DNA from 4 places in the Bradyrhizobium sp. BR 1433 genome. Region 3 is predicted to be linked to each of the others. Evidence: riboswitches for the same ligand, from Rfam matches in the RefSeq annotation. Region 3 holds a riboswitch; each other region holds the start of a gene.
The links. Region 3 has a riboswitch for cobalamin ahead of metE (5-methyltetrahydropteroyltriglutamate--homocysteine S-methyltransferase). Riboswitches for the same ligand answer to the same signal wherever they lie in the genome.
Positions count from the first base shown of each region.

Region 1: another riboswitch for cobalamin. It lies ahead of ACSKB9_RS20320 (TonB-dependent receptor); the one in region 3 lies ahead of metE (5-methyltetrahydropteroyltriglutamate--homocysteine S-methyltransferase).
Region 2: another riboswitch for cobalamin. It lies ahead of ACSKB9_RS21990 (TonB-dependent receptor); the one in region 3 lies ahead of metE (5-methyltetrahydropteroyltriglutamate--homocysteine S-methyltransferase).
Region 4: another riboswitch for cobalamin. It lies ahead of ACSKB9_RS39430 (DUF1636 family protein); the one in region 3 lies ahead of metE (5-methyltetrahydropteroyltriglutamate--homocysteine S-methyltransferase).

Region 1 is NZ_JBPUGG010000001.1:4,161,909-4,166,619, reverse strand. Features, by position in the region: gene ACSKB9_RS20330 (amidohydrolase family protein) at 1-833, shown strand, start outside; gene ACSKB9_RS20325 (CobW family GTP-binding protein) at 835-1,764, shown strand; cobalamin riboswitch at 1,993-2,187, shown strand; gene ACSKB9_RS20320 (TonB-dependent receptor) at 2,293-4,569, shown strand; gene ACSKB9_RS20315 (PepSY domain-containing protein) at 4,572-4,711, shown strand, end outside.
Region 2 is NZ_JBPUGG010000001.1:4,512,166-4,516,876, reverse strand. Features, by position in the region: gene ACSKB9_RS21995 (hypothetical protein) at 1-25, opposite strand, end outside; partial or broken gene ACSKB9_RS21990 (TonB-dependent receptor) at 138-2,421, opposite strand; cobalamin riboswitch at 2,531-2,728, opposite strand; gene ACSKB9_RS21985 (FecCD family ABC transporter permease) at 2,841-3,884, shown strand; gene ACSKB9_RS21980 (ABC transporter ATP-binding protein) at 3,881-4,654, shown strand.
Region 3 is NZ_JBPUGG010000001.1:3,417,329-3,422,039, reverse strand. Features, by position in the region: gene metE (5-methyltetrahydropteroyltriglutamate--homocysteine S-methyltransferase) at 1-2,242, opposite strand, end outside; cobalamin riboswitch at 2,354-2,573, opposite strand; gene ACSKB9_RS16780 (glycosyl hydrolase) at 3,106-3,903, opposite strand; gene ACSKB9_RS16775 (hypothetical protein) at 4,092-4,361, shown strand.
Region 4 is NZ_JBPUGG010000001.1:8,221,805-8,226,515, reverse strand. Features, by position in the region: partial or broken gene cobN (cobaltochelatase subunit CobN) at 1-1,249, opposite strand, end outside; gene cobW (cobalamin biosynthesis protein CobW) at 1,249-2,283, opposite strand; gene ACSKB9_RS39430 (DUF1636 family protein) at 2,280-2,654, opposite strand; cobalamin riboswitch at 2,749-2,960, opposite strand; gene cobO (cob(I)yrinic acid a,c-diamide adenosyltransferase) at 2,997-3,650, shown strand; gene ACSKB9_RS39420 (cobyric acid synthase) at 3,662-4,711, shown strand, end outside.

The sequences.
Region 1 (4,711 bases), 740 kb from region 3:
TGATCGGCTATGCCGGCGCCACCGGCGCGCATATGCACATCTGCCACTTCAACTCGTCGAGCAAGACGGATATCGAGCGCTGTGTCGCGCTGATCGCGAAAGCGCAGGCGCAGGGCCTGCCGATCACGGTGGAGGCCTATCCCTACGGCACCGGCTCGACTGTGCTGGCGGCGACCTTCTTCAGCGATCCGAAATTCGAGGAGCGCAACGGCCTCGGTTACGATTCGGTGCAGCGCGTGACCGACGGTCACCGTTTCGGCAGCCGCGAGGAGCTGCTGGCGGCACAGGCCGAAGAGCCCTCGACCTTGGTGCTGTGGCATGTGCTCGACATCGAGAACAACGCGCATCATCGCGATCTGCTCGATATGGCGGTGCTGTATCCGGGCGGCGCGATCGCCTCCGACGCGATGCCGTGGACGCTGTCGGATGGCCGTCCCTACAGCGGCGACGCCTGGCCGCTGCCCGACGATGCCACCTCGCATCCGCGCTCGGCCGGCTGCTTCACCCGCTTCATCCGTGAATGGGTGCGCGAGCGCAAGAAAGTGTCGCTGCTCGAGGGCATCCGCAAATGCGCGCTGATCCCGGCCGAGATCCTGTCGGCGAGCACGCCGGCGATGCGGGCCAAGGGCCGGCTGCAGGTCGGCGCCGACGCCGATGTTGTGGTGTTCGACTACGAGACGCTGAGCGATCGCGCGACCTTCTCGGCGATGAATCGTCCGGCGGAGGGCGTGCGGCATCTCGTGGTCAGCGGCCAGCCGCTGATCAGCGACGGTGTGCTCGATGTCGCGGCGCGTCCCGGCCGGCCGGTGCGCCGGCCTATCACGGGGGGCTGAGGTGCCGGTCCCGATCCTGCTGGTCGCGGGCTTCCTCGGGGCGGGCAAGACCACGGTCGTCAACCATCTGCTGGCGCATGCGCAAGGGCGGCGCATCGCCGCCGTGGTCAACGATTTCGGTGCGATCAATATCGACGCCGAGCTGATCGCCGGCGCCAGCGACGGCGTGGTCAGCCTGAGCAATGGCTGCATCTGCTGCACGCTGGAGGGCGACCTGCTGCGCACGCTCGCCACGTTGCTGCGGCGTGATCCGCGTCCCGAATTCATCGTGATCGAGACCAGCGGGATCGCCGATCCCGCCGACATCGTGCGCAACCTGATGGATCCCGTGATCTGGAAGGAGGCGCCGCTGGAGACCGTGCTGTGCGTGGTCGACGCGACGCAGCCTGCGGCGAAGCTGAACGATGCGCTGCTGCGCTCGCAGCTCCGGGCGGCGGACGTGGTGGCGCTGAGCAAGGTCGATCTGACTGACGCCGCCACCTGCGCCGCGATCCGCGACGCCGTGCGCGCGGCGCGTCCGGCGGCCGTGGTGGTTGATGCCTTGCATGGCGAGGTGCCGGCCGCGCTGCTGTTCCCAGCGGACCTCGATCATGTGTCGGCGCCGCGCGAGACCGCGCCGCGACGGCCGTCGTCCGATCGCTTCGACACGCTGAGCTGGACCTCGGAGCGGCCCGTCGTGCTGCCGCGCTTGCAGCAGGCGATCGGCAGACTGGCGCCGAAGCTGGCGCGGGCGAAGGGATTGTTCGAGACGGTGGAGCAGCCCGGGCGGCTGACCGTGCTTCAACTCGCCGGCGGCCGCGCGACCTTGGCTGCGGGCGGCGTCCCGTCGCCCGGCGTGCCGCGCACGCGCATCGTGTTCATCGCCGAGATGGGTGCGCTGTCGCGCGCGGAGATTGATGAGGTGATGCAGGGATGCGTCGAGGCTCAGTGACGCGAACCTACGTTTCCCGTCATCCTGAGGAGCCGCGAAGCGGCGTCTCGAAGGATGAATTGGCCGCCAGCCGGGCCGTGCATCCTTCGAGACGCGCGTGCCGCGCTCCTCAGGATGACGGGTTGCCTTTGGGCGTCAGCCCTCGACGTCGCTGTGTCATCGCCGCAGCAGCATCTCGCAAAGCATGTGTGCGACAATCGCATCGAATTGACAGCCTTGCCGGCACCACCTATCGTTTTTGCCGACGGTTCCCTTCGGGGATCAAAAGGGAATGCGGTGCGAGGGTAACCCCAATGCCGCAGCTGTCCCCGCAACTGTAAACGGCGAGCCTTTCGTCAATTTGCCACTGGGCCATCGGCCCGGGAAGGCGTCGACAGGCGATGACCCGTGAGCCAGGAGACCTGCCGTCAGTCGTGGTCACACGCGAGCACATCGGGCGGGGGCGTCCTGGTGGGATCGGAGCACTGCCTTTTCGGCAATGCGCCATCCGCGTTCGCGGTGACGTGCCACGTTACCGCGAGTCCTTTCATGTCTCCGTCCTCTCCCGTTGCGCGCAAATGGCGCCTCGGTCTTCTCTGCTCCCTGTCATCGCTGCTGTTGCCGGCCGAAGGCTCGGCACAAACGCCGCCACCAACCAGGCTCGATCCGATTGAGGTCGCGCCTTCCGCTGTGGCAAGGCCGAAGCCCGCGGCGCGAAGCCGTGCCGTGGCCGCCGCGGCGCGGCCGAGGCCCGCGACGATCGCAACAACCGGCAACACGCCGCGCGTCGCAGCGTCGGGCGTACGGGGATCGGCATCGCCGACGCTCAATGCCACCACGCAGGGCGGCACCGGCAGTCGTCTCAATCTGACGCCGCTGCAGACGCCGGCCAGCGTCGAGATCATCACGGCGCAGACCATCGCTGAACGCGGCCAGCATAATGTGCTCGATGCCGTCACCCAGGACGCGGCTGGCTTCATCGCAACGCCGGCACCCGGCAATGGCGGCCTGTCGTTCAGCACCCGCGGCTTTGCCGGCAGCAACTCGGTGATGACGCTGTATGACGGCACGCGCTTCTATATCGGCTCCGGCACGCTGACGTTCCCCTACGACACCTGGTCGACGCAACGCATCGAAGTGCTGCGCGGCCCGGCCTCGGTGCTGTACGGCGAAGGCGCGATCGGCGGCGTCATCAACGTGATTCCGAAGAAGCCGCAGAGCACGCCCTATAACGAGGCCGAGGTTTCGCTCGACAGCAACATGACGCGGCGGCTCTCGGTGGACAGCACCGGTCCGATCAATCCCAATGTGTCGTACCGCATCAACGCCACCGGCAACATGTCGGACGGCTGGGTCGATCGCGACAAGACCTCGAACGCGGTGGTCTCCGCTGCCGTGCGGGTGCAGGCGTCGGACAATCTCGCCTTCACGCTCTCGGAAGATTACGGCGATCGCAGCCCGTCGCGCTATTTCGGCACGCCGCTGATCAACGGCGCGATCCACGATGCGCTGCGCTTCAAGAACTACAACGCATTGGACAGTGCGATCCGATATCAGGACAGCTGGACCCGGTTCAAGACCGAGTGGGATGTCGCCGACGGCATCAAGGTCAACAACACGCTGTATTACCTGACCAGCGAGCGGCACTGGCGCGACATCGAAAACTACACCTGGAATCCGAAGAGCCAGCTGATCGATCGCACGAGCTATATCGAGATCTTTCACGACCAGAAGCAACTCGGCAACCGGATGGATGCGACCTTCAGCGGTCACGTGTTCGGCCTTGCGAACCAGGTCGTCGCCGGGTTCGACGTCAACCGGATCGACTTCACCCATACCAACAACTCGCCCTATGGCGGCGCGTCGTCGGTCAATCCTTATGTGTTCGATCCCGGATCGTTCTTCGCCACGACGACGGCGACCACGCCGGGCTTCAACGCGATCGTCAATCAATACGCGCTGTTCGCCGAGGATCGGCTCTCGCTGACCGATCAGTTGTCACTCGTGACCGGGGTCAGGTATGACCGCCCCGAGGTCGATCGCACCGACTACAAGACGCCGGCAAACAGCTTTGAAACCACGCTGTCGGGCACCAGCTGGCGCGCCGGGCTGGTGTACGAGCCGATCAAGAACCTCGCGTTCTATGGCCAGTACGCGGTCGGCGTCGATCCAGTCAGCAATCTGATCTCGCTGTCGACTTCGCAGAAGACGTTCCAGCTCGCGACCGGCAAGCAGACCGAGATCGGGGTCAAGCAGTCGTTCTGGGGCGGCCGCGGCGAGTGGACGCTGGCCGCTTACGAGATCGTCAAGACCGGGCTGACGATTCCCGATCCCGGCAATCCCACCGGCGGCCTGGCATTGCAGATCGGCCAGCAATCATCGCGCGGGGTCGAAGGATCGATCGGGCTCGCGCTGAGCGACGGCTGGCGCGTCGACGCCAATCTTGCACTGCTGCGCGCCAGATACGACAACAACAGCCAGGTGGTCGGCGGCAAGATCGTCAGCTTCAACGGCAATGTCCCGGTCAACGTGCCGCAGCAGGTCTCGAATGTCTGGCTGACCTGCGATTTCGCGCCCAACTGGTCGGTCTATGGCGGCGTGCAGATCGTCGGTGCGATGTACTCCGATCTTGCCAACACCCAGCTGCGTCCGGGCTACAATGTGGTCAATGGCGGCGTCAGGTGGAAGCCGGATGACCGCACCACGGTCGCGTTCCGCGTCTACAACCTGTTCGACAAGGCTTACGCGGTGACCTCGAACGGCACCGGGCAGTGGCTGCTAGGCATGCCGCGTACCGCCGAATTGTCCGTCAACGTGAAGTTCTGACCATGCGCAACGCTCTGATCCGGCGCGGGCGGCGGTGGCTCTATATCGTCCATCGCTGGATCGGCATTGCGACGTGTCTCCTGTTCGCGATGTGGTTCATCTCCGGCCTTGTCATGATGTACGTGGCCTTTCCGCGCCTTAC
Region 2 (4,711 bases), 1.1 Mb from region 3:
TGGTCTGCTTCCCGGCCTTGGCCATGCGTTTCCCCTGCGCGGGTCAAATCAGCTGCCGGAACTCTACCCCAGTTTCGGTGCGTTTGTAATATTCGGAGACGGTGCGGCGGGTCACACCCGCCCCACCGGATCATGCTCTAGAACGTCGCGCCGGCCTTTACCATGTAGGTGCGGCCGGGCAGCGGATAGGCCGAGAAGCGGCCTTCGGTGAACGTGCTCGCGATGGCGTAGTCGTAATAGAGCGCGTTGAACAGGTTGTTCACGCTCAGCGACCAGAAGAAGCGGTCAACTTGCCCGCTCAGCTTGATATCGGCGGTGGCGTTGCCGGGAATCCGGCTCTGGGTGTTGGCCTGGTCGTTGTCCATGATGCGCGAACTCCAGGCCCGCACCGTGGCGTCGAACACCAGATAGTTCTGCCAGATATTCCAGGTGACGCCGAGATTGCCGGTGTAGCGCGACACCAGCGGCACGTCGTTGCCGGCCCAGATGCCTTCGCGGAACACCGCACGGGTGATCGCCATGCCGCCGCGCAGGGTGACGCTGTCGCTGACCTTGAGCGAGGCACTGGTCTCCGAGCCATAGCGGCGGGTGGGGTCGAGGTTGGTGTTGAAGAACAGCACCGGGTTGAAATGGATCTCGTTCTCGAGATCCATCAGATAGACGCTGGTCTGGACCTGGAAGCGGTTGGTCCTGACGCGAAAGCCGCCCTCGAACATCCTGCGAGGTCTGGGTCTTGAGCTGGAAGGTCTGCGGGATCGGGGCGAAGGTCAGCGGGTCGAATGACGGACCCGACGCGACGCGTTCGTCGACATCGGGCGTGCGGAATGCGCGTGCCGCGCGGCCGAACACCGAGAAAGTGTCGGTCAGGCGATGCTCGATGCCGACATGCAGCGCGTATTGCGTCTCGTTGCTGTCGAGCGGTGCCGCCTGGGTGTCGAATGCGAATGGCGCATTCGGGTCGTAGCGATCGCGCGCCGAGATGCTGGTGTTCTGCACGCGCGCGCCGTAGGCGAAGTCGGTCGTCGGCAACAGGCCCAGCGTATGTTGCCAATAGCCGGCCACGGACTGCTGCTCGATATTGTAGATATGGAACGGGTCGACGCCCTGATAGGCGCCGCGCGCCTCGCGGAAGGTCGAATCGTAATAGTCGATGCCGGTCAGGATTGTCGACGGCATGCCCAGCATCACGTTCTTGACGCTGAGCCGCGGCGTGAGCGACCAGGTCTGCAGCGCGGCGTCATTGTAGGTCGAGGCGAAGCTGATGGTCGGCACCGTGCCGAAGAAGCCGCTTTGCGTCTCGCGCTGCCGCCAGCCACCGTCGACGATGAGGTCGACGCCGTTCATCAGCGTCCTGGTGAAGCCGGCGGTGACGCTGGCGGTCTGCTGGTTGGCATAGTCGAAAGGCGTCGCGGCGCCGCGGCGGTCGGTGAGCAACTCGTTGACACCGATCGACGGATCGATCAGCCGTCCGCCGGGCAGGCCGAGCTTTTGGTCGCTGCCCGTGACGGTCAGGAAGGCGGTGAGATCCAGCGTGGTGTAGTTGATGTTGCCGACGGCGTTGCGCTGGTCGAGCGCATTGTTGACGCGGTAGCCGTCGGACTTGATGCCGTTGCCGTAGAACGAGGTGGACCACGGTCCGGAATTGAGCGCCGCGGACACCGCGGCCATGCGGGTGTTGAACGAGCCAAATCCGGCCTCGGCGCGCATCGCTGTCGGCGGGCAGCCGACGCCGGTCTTGGTGATGATGTTGACGACGCCGCCCACCGCGTTGTCGCCGTAGAGCACTGCGCCGCTGTTGCCGCGCGTGATCTCGATGCGCTCGATCGAATCGAGCGGAATCGTGGTGAGGTCGAAGCCGGCCTTGTCGACGTCGTTGAGGCGGCGGCCGTTGAGCAGGAAAAGGGTATTGTCGGTCGCGAATGCGCCGAAGCCGCGCAGGTCGACCGACGTCTTGGCGCCGTTCGGTCCGCCATAGGGCGTTTGCAGTTGCACGCCCGGCACCTGCGCGAGGATCTCGGGCAACGACTGCACCGGCGAATGCGCGATGTCGTCGGCGGTGATCACGGCCGAGGAGGAGCCGACAATGCCGGCGAGCTGGCGGCCGCCGGTGCCGCCCGTTCCGGTGGCCACGCCGGTCCCTGTCGTGCCCGATCCGGCTCCGCTGCCTGTATTGTTGCCTTGCGAGGTGCCCGGCGCCGGGCGTCGCGGCGCCGGCGCTTCGTCAGCGGCCGGCCTGGCGCGCGTGACGTTCTGGTCGCCCGGCTTGGTGACTTCGATCGCCGGCAGCTGATCGGGAGCGGGTGCCTGCTGCGCCCGCGCTGCGGAGACAAGGAATGCCGGCGCGAGCATCGTCGCCGGCGCGATCATCGTCGACGCGAGCAGAAGCGCGCGGCGCCGCCGATGGAAAGGGAAGGAGAACATAAGCAAGGCCTCGGCAACGTCAGTGGCACGTCACCGCGAACCAGTCTCACCATCGTGCTCACGGCATCAGGTGAAGCTCATGCCTGTACTCCCCGACCGGCAGCATCGCGTGTGACCACGGCTGACGGCAGGTCTCCTGGCTCGCGGGTCGTTACCCTTCGTCGCCTTCCCAGGACCGAGATTCCCAGTGGCCTGTGACGAAGGATTCACCGCATACAGTTGCGGGGGCAGCCGCGGCGTTGGGGAAGTTTCCCCGTACCGCATTCCCTTTTCATCTCATGAAAGAACCGTCATGTTCATCTAGGGTTCGGCCGGGTAGCAAAGTCAATCCGGCGGAAGTCGGGCAATGGCCGTGCGGCCACGGTTTTTGTCGAGTGTCGCTTGTCTGCCACGACGATCGCTGTAAGAGCATGGATCCGATGAGCGTGCAGGATTTTGCCTTGGCGGCCGAGGTCGCGGCGCGGCGCCGGTGGGGCGCCACCGCGGCGCTGCTCGCGCTCGTGGTCCTGCTGTGCGTGCTCTCGCTCGGCGTCGGGCCGGTGCGGCTGTCGCCGCTCGCGGTGATCGAGGCGCTGTTCGGCGGCGGCAGCGATGTGGCGCAGGTGATCGTGCGCGAGATCCGCCTGCCGCGCACCATCCTGGCATTTGCGATCGGCGGCATTCTCGGGCTGTCCGGTGCGGCGCTGCAAGGGCTGCTGCGCAATCCGCTGGCCTCGCCGTCGCTGTTCGGCGCGCCGCAATCGGCCGCGTTCGGCGCGGTGCTGGTGATCGCGCTGGGCCTCGCCGATGTGCGCTCCTACACGCTGCCGGTGGTCGCGATCATCGCCGCCTTCGGCTCGGTGTTCGCGCTGCTTGCGATCGCCGGCCGCAATGCCGGGCTGTTGATCCTGATCCTCGCCGGGCTCGCGATCTCGAGCTTTGCGGGGGCGGCAACCGCGCTGGTGATGAATCTCTCGAGCAATCCGTTCGTGGTGCTGGAGATCGCGTTCTGGCTGCTCGGCTCGTTGGAGGACCGCAGCTTCCAGCACGTGGCGCTGGCGCTCCCCTTCATCATCGCAGGCGCCGCCATCCTGCTCAGCCAGGCGAGCGCCTTCCGCGCGCTGACACTCGGCGAGGAGGCGGCGCAGAGCCTTGGCGTCGACGTCGGGCGGTTGCGGCTTTTCGTGATCACGGGCGTGGCGCTCGGCGTAGGCGGCGCGGTCGCGGTCACCGGCACGATCGGTTTCATCGGCCTCGTTGCGCCGCATCTGATGCGTCCCGTGATCGGTCACGATCCGGCGCGGCTCTTGGTGCCGAGTGCCCTCACCGGCTCGGCGCTGCTGCTCGCCGCCGACATCGCGGTGCGCATCATTCCTTCAACCTCGGACATCAAGGTCGGCGTGCTGACCTCGATCATCGGCGTGCCGTTCTTTCTCTATCTGATCATGCGCGAGCGCCGCGCGCTCGGCGGAGGCGTGGCATGACGCTGCTCTCCGCCGTCGCTCTCAATGCCTCGCTCGGCAGCCGCAAGGTGCTGCACGATGTCTCGCTGTCGCTGCCGTCGGGCCATCTGGTCGCGCTGGTCGGGCCGAACGGCGCCGGCAAGACCACACTGCTGCGCGCGCTGGCCGGGCTGATTCCGTCGGGCGGCGAGATCCGGATCGGCGGCGATGTGCTGGCGTCGCTGCCGCTGCGCGAGCGCGCGAAACGATTCGCCTATCTGCCGCAGGGGCACATGGTGCACTGGCCGCTGCCGGCACGCGATATCGTCGCGCTCGGCCGCTATCCGCACGGCGCGACCGATCCGGCGCGGATGTCGCAGACGGATATGGAGGCGGTGCTGCGCGCGATGCAGGCGGTCGACGTCACTGAATTCAGCGATCGCCGCGTCACCGAACTCTCCGGCGGCGAGCGCAGCCGCGTCGCGCTGGCCCGGGTGCTCGCGGTGGAGGCGCCGGTGATTCTCGCCGACGAGCCGACCGCCTCGCTCGATCCACGCCACCAGATCGACGTGATGCAGAAGCTGCGCAACGTCGCCGATGCCGGTGTGCTGGTGATCGTGGTGACGCATGACCTGGGACTCGCCGCGCGCTTCGCCGATCATGTTCTGGTGCTGTCGGAGGGACGGCTGGCCGCGCAGGGCGCGCCTGCTGAAGCGTTGTCGGAAGCGGTCCTCGCCAGCGTGTTCCGGGTCAGCGCCTATCGTGCCGAATTTCAGCGCGAGGCCGTCATCGTGCCGTGGGCGGACGTCTGATGTGGCCACGTCCTCACCACGAGCTCAGTTCACCTCTCCCGCTTGCGGGGGAGGTCG
Region 3 (4,711 bases):
AGAGCTGGTCGTCGGACAGGCGCTGCCGCGCCAGCTTGAGCAGCCCGGTCATGTCGGTCACCTCAGGCACACGCGGCGAGTGGATGTCGTAGACGCCGGGTCCGATCTCGTTCGGATAGCGGTAGTTCCGGAATGCGTCCAGCAGCTCCATCTTCGATCGCGATGTCTCGATCGAGATCACGTCCGCATCCATCGTGCCGATCGCGTCGATGATGTCGTTGAATTCCGAGTAGCACATATGGGTGTGGATCTGGGTCTCGTCCCCGACGCCGGACGAGCAGATGCGGAAGCATTCTACCGCCCAGTCGAGATAGGTTGCCCACTCTGAGCGCCGTAGCGGCAGGCCTTCGCGCAAGGCTGCCTCGTCGATCTGGATCATGCCAGCGCCGGCGCCTTCCAGGTCGATGACCTCGTCGCGGATCGCGAGCGCGATCTGGCGGCAGGCTTGGCTGCGCGGAATGTCGTCGCGGACGAACGACCAGTTCAGGATGGTGACCGGGCCGGTCAGCATCGCCTTCACCGGCTTTGTGGTGAGCGACTGCGAATACTGCCACCATTCGACCGTCATCGGCTTCGGGCGTGACACGTCACCGAACAGGATCGGCGGCCTGACATAGCGCGAGCCGTAGGACTGCACCCAGGCGTTCTCGGTGAAGACGAATCCTAAGAGCTGTTCACCGAAGTACTGCACCATGTCGTTGCGCTCGAACTCGCCATGGACGAGCACGTCGAGACCGATGCTTTCCTGCCAGCGCACGGTGCGTGCCGTCTGGTTCTGCAGGAAAGTCTTGTAGGCGGTATCGCTCAGGTCTCCCTTGGCATGCGAGGCGCGCGCTTTCCTGATTTCCTGGGTCTGCGGGAAAGAGCCGATCGTCGTCGTGGGGAAAGCTGGCAGGTTGAAGCGCGCGTGCTGCATCTCGGCTCGCTCCTCGAACCGACTGGCGCGCCGGCGCATTGCCTCGTCGATCCCGGCGATACGGCTTGCCACCTTCGCGTCGTGAATGCGCGGCGAGGTCTTGCGCGCTAGCGCGGCGGCGTCGGATGCCTCCAAGTCCTTTGTGATCGACCTGCGTCCGCTTGCAAATACCGTGCTGAGCGCAGCCAGCTCCTCGATCTTTTGCACGGAGAAGGCCAGCCAGCTCTTCACCTCGGCGTCGAGCTTGGCTTCCAGGGCGAGATCGATCGGCACATGCAGCAGCGAGCAGGAGGGTGCGATCTGCACACGGTCGTTGCCGAGCTTTGCGACGACTGGCTCAAGCCGGTCGAGGATTCTGCTCAGATCCGCACGCCAGATATTGCGGCCGTCGAGCACACCGAGCGAGACGACGCGGTCGGCGGGCAGGCGGGCGAGGTCGTCGAGCTGCTCGGGCGCGCGCACCAGGTCGAAATGCAGTCCCGTCACAGGAAGCGCGAACGCCGTGTCGCGGTTCTGGCCGAGGCCGCCGAAATAGCTCGCCAGCATGATCTTGATCTTCGGCACTGCCCTGGCGATTTCGGCGTAGGCACGCCGCAGCGCGTCATGAGCCGCCTCGTCGAGATCCAGCACCAGACAAGGCTCATCGATTTGCACCCATTCCGCGCCGCGGCTGGCAAGCTCCCGCAGCACCTCGACATAGACCGGCAGCAGCCGGTCCAGCAGCGACAGCGGCTCGAAGCCGGCATCCTTGCTCTTGGCGAGCTTGAGGAAGGTGACCGGACCGACCAGCACGGGTCGGGTCTGGTAGCCCAGCGCCTTGGCTTCCTCATATTCCTCGATCGGCTTGCGCGAGACGAGGCGGAATTGCTGATCCTTCGCGAGTTCCGGAACCATATAGTGGTAGTTGGTGTCGAACCACTTGGTCATTTCTTGCGCCGGCAGGCTTTGGCTATGATGGGCGTTGCCGCGGGGCGCATCGTGCGAGTTGTCTTGGACATCACCCTGGCTGCCGCGCGCCATCGCAAAATAGGTCGCAAGCGGTATTGGGCCGCTGGTCCAGCCATAGATAGCGGGGATCGCGCCAACCATCACCGAGGTGTCGAGCACCTGGTCGTAGAACGAGAAATCGTTCGACGGAATTACCGATACACCGAGCTTTTTCTGCCGCGCCCAGTTGGCGGTACGCAATCCGATCCCGGCTTCGATCAATGCCTTCTCGTCCGATGTGCCGGACCAGAAGCTTTCGAGCGCAAGCTTGAGCTCGCGGCGTGGACCGATGCGCGGCGTACCAAGAGTTGCGACCGCAAGTGAGGAGATAGAGGACATTGGCTTAACCCCAAAGTTGGGGGCAAAGGCCGTAGTGACACGTCTGGACTCCGCAAGGCGCGTTGAGGGGCGAGCGGGTCGCAACCGCACCACCGGGACACCCCGCCCGTGGACGTTTATGATGCCGAGGCAGGTCTCCTGGCTCGCGGGTCCTAGCTATCGTCCGGCCTTCCCGAAGCTCGCGCTTCAGTGGCTGAAATGGACGATGGCTCGCCGCTTACAGTTGCGGGGGCAGCGCCGGCATTGCATCGTTCCGAAGAACCTGCGCACCGGCTTCCCTCTTAGCTCCAGGTCAATCGGGATCTGGAGAACCTCAACGGTTTCGATTACCTGCAAGGGAGGGACTGCGTCAACCCTCAGAAATTATGGTCGCTGCGGCATCCCGAAGGGAATGATGCTCTGTACGGACGAGAATAGAGTGACTTGTAGTGGCAACTCAATGATTGCGTAGAATTCTGCGCCCATCTGGATGCTTTCGACAACCATGTGCGCGTTGTCATCCGCGAAATGGCGGAATAACGTCTGATTGCGCCTTGCTGGCAACCCAACGCGGACGCTGGCCAATGACCATCGCGCAGCCGCGCAGCCGATGGCCTCAAACTCAGCGGCCGTGAAGAAAGGGCCCTATCCTGCCGATGTCGGAGGCCGTGATGGAGTGGCTACCGGCGCCGGCGGCCCTCTCGCTCTTCAGTGTGACAGCCGGAGCAGCTTATTCCGAGCGGAACTAGAAATTCGGGTCGAAGTGCTCGGAGACGCTGTCGACCATGAGGCAGAGCATCCGCGCAGGCTTATGTTCCACGAAATGGCGTTCGAGCCGTTTGCGGCTGGTGCCCTTCAGATCTCACGTCCCAGGAGGCAGATATTCACTTCGAGGTCACGGTCCAGTTGTTGAAATTGAAATTCATCCCCCCGGGAGAGGAGGTGATCTCGACGCCGTATTGCACGCTACCGACGTTTATGTCGCCGAAATAGCCCGTCGACTTGATCCACTGCAGGATACTCTTGATGTCCACTGTCCCGCTGTTGGTCTTCGAAGTGCACAGGAGTGAGATGACTTTGTGACCATTGAAGCCTTCAAACACGTTCCAAGTCGCCCCGCCTGCATGGATATTGCGATAAGCCGGGATCGCCGCCCCGGAAGAGTCATAGTGATATGAAATCGGCTTTACGTTGCCGCTGCCGTCTGGGTTTCCGGTGTAGTTTGTCCAGAGCATAATCTCCTGCTGTTTTGAGCTGTCCCAGATATCGTAGGCGACGTCCCAAGCGCCACCAGCAGGAACAACCTGGTTGAAGCTCGAGCTTAGAGTGTTGATTGAACTGAGCGGTTTGCCGATATTGAATGACTCGTGCGGATAGCTCTTGATGCCTTTCGAATTAGGCTGGTTCGACCACACGCCCCACCGGTTGGCTTCATACACCGAAATCGTCTGAGGCCCAGCGCCAGCGCCCCATATGTCGTTGTTCCAGGAGTATCCATTGCGTGAGAAGTTCCCGTACGGAGCACTCGAACTCCAAATCGGAGTCTTTGCCGATACAGGCGCGGCGGACGATGACCTGACTTGATTCACAGTCTGGCTAAATAATTCATAATTCTCCCGTGTGCTGACGTCCCAAGTTTGGGACCCGCGCGAGAGGGCACCGTTTATCCGATTGGAATCCATAGGGCTCTCCTTGCTCTCATAAGCGACAAGGCATCGTTCCGATCGGCCTAGCGCCTACCCTAGGTTCGTGACCAAGCTCAGGCGTGGGCGGCAAGGGCATCTACAGACCAAGTCCGATGCTAGGAAGGTCAGCTTTCGAGAAGCTGACTAAGGCCTCGACACTGAGGTTTTGGGTCGTTGAAATTGACTTGATCTGGCTGAAGGGCTTGGACGGCGCACGCCATTTTGCGCGAGCCTTTTCGGTTGTGAGCATCCAATTGACGCAGGCGTGGTTGACATTGCAACGTTTTGACGAGGTGTGGGAAACTGTCGATGCGTCTATCGAGGCATTGGCGGGCGAGAATGCCGATCTCGATCTCAACAATGTTCAGCCCCCAGGGCGCGCTCTGGGACATAGTGGAACTCCAATCGGGCGCAGTTTCCGCCACGCCAAGTCGGCCGAAAAACGCCTTATGTAGGACGCCGACCGGAAACTAAAGTTGGGTGGTTTCAGCGGGTTGTGACTTTTCCAGGTGTGCGATGCCATCGGAGAAGTAGATGACCTCGACCGAATTCATCCCCTGTCAGCATGACAGACGAGAGCACCGCTATGAAAGCGATGTACGATTCTGGAAGGGGATTGATCGCGCTGTTGATGCCAAGGCCGAACAACGTCGGGCGACCGCACTAGACCCGCATACGATCGGTAAGGGCGCCTTTCGTAATCAAAGACCACCATTGCTCGAAAGAGCTGGCTACCCGTGCCCGATACGCAAGTTCGAGGCAAAGCGTCCGCATCACCCGGTCGAGGTTTGGGCTGGACGAGAAG
Region 4 (4,711 bases), 4.8 Mb from region 3:
CTCAAGGTCAAATCCCGCGCCCGCGAGATCAGCCAGCATCGCCCCGACCGACGCCAGCGCATCGAGTCCGACGGCATGCGCGATCTGATGCGGCCGGCCGGGATAGTTCGAGAGCACCAGCGCAAGCCACTTCTCCTGTGCCGGCTTGCTGGCAAGCCGATGCCAGGCGGCCACGCGTGCGGCAATTGCAGCGACGCGCTCGGCATCCGGTCGATGCGCAAGATGCGCGAATTGCAGCTCGGGATCGCGCTCACCGGGCGATTTGAAGCTCACGACCCCTGTGAACAGGCGGCCGTCGACCTCCGGCAGCACCACATGCATCGCGAGATCGCCGGGCGAGAGCCCGCGGAGCGACAAGGCCCAATCCTCGCGCCGCGCGGTCGACAGCGCGACCTGGAACACCGGGCATGATGCAGCGTCGAACGGCGTCGTGCCGTCGTCACCGGCCGCGGAAAACGCGGTCGCATTGACGATGGCCGCTGGAGCGCATTGCGCGAACTGGGCGCGCAGCCAGTCGGCCACGCCCGCCGCCTTCAGCGAGGTGACGAACACGCCATGAGCATCAAAGCCCCGCTCACGCAATGCATCGATCAATGCATCGACCGGCGCCGTGTCGCCGGCCGCGAGGTCAGGAACGATAAAACGTCACCAGCACGCGCGGCCGGCCGTCCGGTGCCGGCAACGCCGTGATGGCACCGCGCCGGGAATCGTAGACGCCGATCTCGGGAAGATCGATCTCGCCGACCACCGGCCCGGCATAGAGTCCGGACGCCAGCGCCAGCTGCGCGATCACGGCCTGCGCGGCAACAGGACCGCCTTTGTCGCACAGCACCTTGAGGCGGCGCAGCGTCGAGATCGGCAAGGTCGAGAATTCGTCGAGCCGCTGATCGTCGCGGCCATCGGCCGGCAGCACGACTAGGGCGATGCCACGCTCCTTCGCCAGCCGATGCACCGCGGCCAGCCCGTATGACCAATAGGGCTCGCCGCCGATCAGCCGCACCAGAATGCCGCGCGCGTGCGAGAGCGTCCGTTCGATGTAGGTATCGACCGACAGCGGATGGCGCAGCTCCGCGAGATTGGCGAGCCGCAGCGACGGCAATGCGGCGCGGCCGCGCCGCCAGCCGGCCGCGAAGGCAGCAAGATCGCTGTCGGAAAACGACAACACCACGAGATCGGCCGGATCCTGGCCGAGGTCCCTTGGCGTCGCGGTCTCTTCAAGGCCGCGGCTCTCGCGGAAGACGACGTGCATCAGACACCAAGCCGTGCCCTGATCGCGGCTTCATCGATATCGGCATGTTCGCCGATCACGACGAGCTTCGACTGCCGCGCCCGGGCGCCCCAGGGCATGTCGAACTGATGCCGCACCCGCTCGCCGACCGATTGCACCAGCAGCCGCATCGCCTTGCCTTCGACCGCGATGTAGCCCTTGGCGCGCAGCACGTTCTGCTCGCGCGCCAGCCCCTTGATCGAGGCGACCAGCGCGTCGACATCCGAAACTTCCGGAAGATCGATCACGACGGAATTGAAATCGTCGTGCTCGTGTTCCTCCTCGCCATCGTGATGCGACGGCCGCGCCGCGAGATCGCTTTCCGCCGCCGCCCCGAGCCCGAGGATCACGCGCGCGTCGATCGTGCCGTCGACGACAGGCAACATCGGCACCTCGCGCGGCATCTCGGCCGCGATCACCGCTTTCGCTGCCTTGATCCCCTCCGCCCCGGCGAGATCCGCCTTGGTCAGCAGCACGATATCGGCACAGGCGATCTGGTCCTCGAACACTTCCGACAGCGGCGTCTCGTGGTCGAGATTGCCGTCCGCCGCACGCTGCGCATCCACCGCGGCCGGATCAGGCGCAAAACGGCCGGCGGCGACGGCCTCGGCGTCGGCGAGCGCGATCACGCCGTCGACCGTGATCCGCGAACGGATCTCCGGCCAGTCGAACGCTTTCAGCAGCGGCTTCGGCAGGGCGAGCCCGGAAGTTTCGATCACGATGTGATCGGGCTTCACGTTCCGCGCCAGCAACTGCTCCATCGCCGGGATGAAATCATCGGCGACGGTGCAGCAGATGCAGCCATTGGCGAGTTCGACGATGTTCTCGGCCGGACAATTGGCGTCGGCGCACGACTTCAGGATGTCGCCGTCGACGCCTTCGCTGCCGAATTCGTTGACCAGCACCGCGAGCTTCTTGCCGTTGGCATTGCGGATCAGATGCTGGATCAACGTCGTCTTGCCGGAGCCGAGAAAGCCGGTCACGACGGTGACCGGAATTTTGGCGAGCGTGGTCATTCTGCGGCCTCCGGCACGACGGGAAGAGGTGGAATGCGGGCGAGCGATTGCTTGCGGAAGATTTCCGGACGGCTGCGCCACGGCACGATGCCGTCGGGCGCCGCCGCATATGCGGAGGCACCGGCGATCACATCCGCGGCATTGGCTTCGGACAGCCGGCCGTAGACATAGGACCACCGCCCCGGCGCGCTGAGCGCGACCGAGCAACCCTGGCTGCAGGCCGACAGGCATGCGACGGGAACCAGATCGACGTCATCGGGCACGCCCGCCTCGACAAGCGCGGCATGCAGGCGTGCACCGGGCGCGAGCTCACCTTCCGCCGGCGTCTGGCCGGCGCGGCAGGTGATGCAGACATGAAGTGTAACGCTCATCGCCCTTCCTGGATTGACAGCGGGAAGCGATGAGGCACACGAACCGATTTTGGACAGGTTCGTTCCCCGTCGCGGAACACCCCGTCCGCCGGTTTCACAACATGCTGCGTTGGCAGGTCTCCCGGCTTGCGGAGCAGGTTTTACCCTTCGATGCCCACCTTCCCGACTCCGTATGGAATCAGTGGCTTGGGCATCTCTCCGGTGACGGTCGCGGGGGCGGCTGCGCTTCGGGCCCGATTTAGCGGAGCCCTATCGCATTCCCTCTTCGCCTGTCGTAGGACAGGAACCAACGCAGGACCACCATTCGTCCAAGCCTCGCACTTGTCAAGCCGAAGGAATGTGATGACTTCTGATGGAAAGGACGCTGAAGACGGCGCCGTCGGCACCGATCTTTCGCCGGATGCGCGCCACGCGGACAAGATGGCGAAAAAGAAGGCCGCCCGCGACCGCATCATGGCGACCAAGAGCGGTGAAAAGGGCCTGATCATCGTTCATACCGGCGCCGGCAAAGGAAAATCGTCCTCCGCGTTCGGCATGATCGTGCGCTGTGTGGCTCACGGCTTTCCCTGCGCCGTGGTGCAGTTCATCAAGGGCGCCTGGGATACCGGCGAGCGCCGCCTGCTCACCGGGCATTTCGGCGATCTCTGTCAATTTCACGCCATGGGCGAAGGCTTTACCTGGGAGACGCAGGATCGCGCCCGCGACATCGCGGCAGCGCAAGCCGGCTGGGAAAAGGCCAGGCAGCTGATCGCAGACCCAAGCCTGCGCATGGTCGTGCTCGACGAGATCAACATCGCGCTACGCTACGATTACCTCGCGATATCAGATGTCGTCGACTTCCTGACCACGTCGAAGCCGCCGATGACCCATGTCGTGCTCACCGGGCGCAATGCCAAGGAGGAGCTGATCGAGATTGCCGACCTCGTCACCGAGATGACGCTGGTGAAGCATCCGTTCCGCTCCGGCATCAAGGCCCAGCCGGGCGTCGAGTTCTGACAGACATCACCATGGCGCGCGCATTGATGATCCAGGGAGCCGGCTCGGACGTGGGCAAATCGCTCATCGTCGCCGGCCTTGCGCGTGCCGCCCGACGACGCGGCCTGCGCGTACTACCGTTCAAGCCGCAGAACATGTCGAACAACGCGGCGGTGACCGTCGACGGCGGCGAGATCGGCCGCGCTCAGGCGTTGCAGGCGCTCGCCGCCGGCGTCGAGCCGCACACCGACATGAACCCGGTGCTGCTCAAGCCCGAGACCGATGTCGGCGCCCAGATCATCGTGCACGGCAACCGGATCGCGACCGCACGCGCGCGCGAATATGCCGGCATGAAACCATCATTGATGGGCGCGGTGCTGGAGAGTTTTGCGCGCCTGAAGCAGCGCGCCGATCTGGTGCTGGTCGAGGGCGCCGGCAGCCCCGCCGAGGTCAACTTACGCAAGTCCGATATCGCCAATATGGGTTTTGCGCGCAAAGCCGACGTGCCCGTGGTGCTGGTCGGCGACATCGACCGCGGCGGCGTGATCGCGCAGCTGGTCGGCATCAAGACGGTGATCGACCCTGATGATGCGGCGATGATCCAGGGCTTTGTCATCAACAAGTTCCGCGGCGATCCGACGTTGTTCGAGGACGGCTACCGCTTGATCGAAGAGCGCACCGCCTGGCGCGGCTTTGGCGTGCTGCCCTGGTTCGTCCGCGCCGGCGAACTTCCGGCCGAAGATGCGCTCGGGCTCGGCGAGGCGCGCAAGCCCGGCCAGTGCAAGATCGCGTTCCTTGCGCTGTCGCGGATCGCGAATTTCGACGACCTCGATCCGCTGAAGCTCGAGCCCGGCGTCGATCTCGTGATGGTGCGTCCAGGCGAAGCCATCCCGGGTGATGCGAAGCTCGTCATCATGCCCGGCTCGAAATCGACCCGCGGCGATCTCGCCTTCCTGCGCGCGCAGGGCTGGGACATCGATCTCCTCGCGCATCATCGCCGCGGCGGCCATGTCCTCGGCCTGTGCGGCGGCTACCAGATGCTTGGACACAGCGTCGCCGATCCCGATGGGATCGAAGGTCCT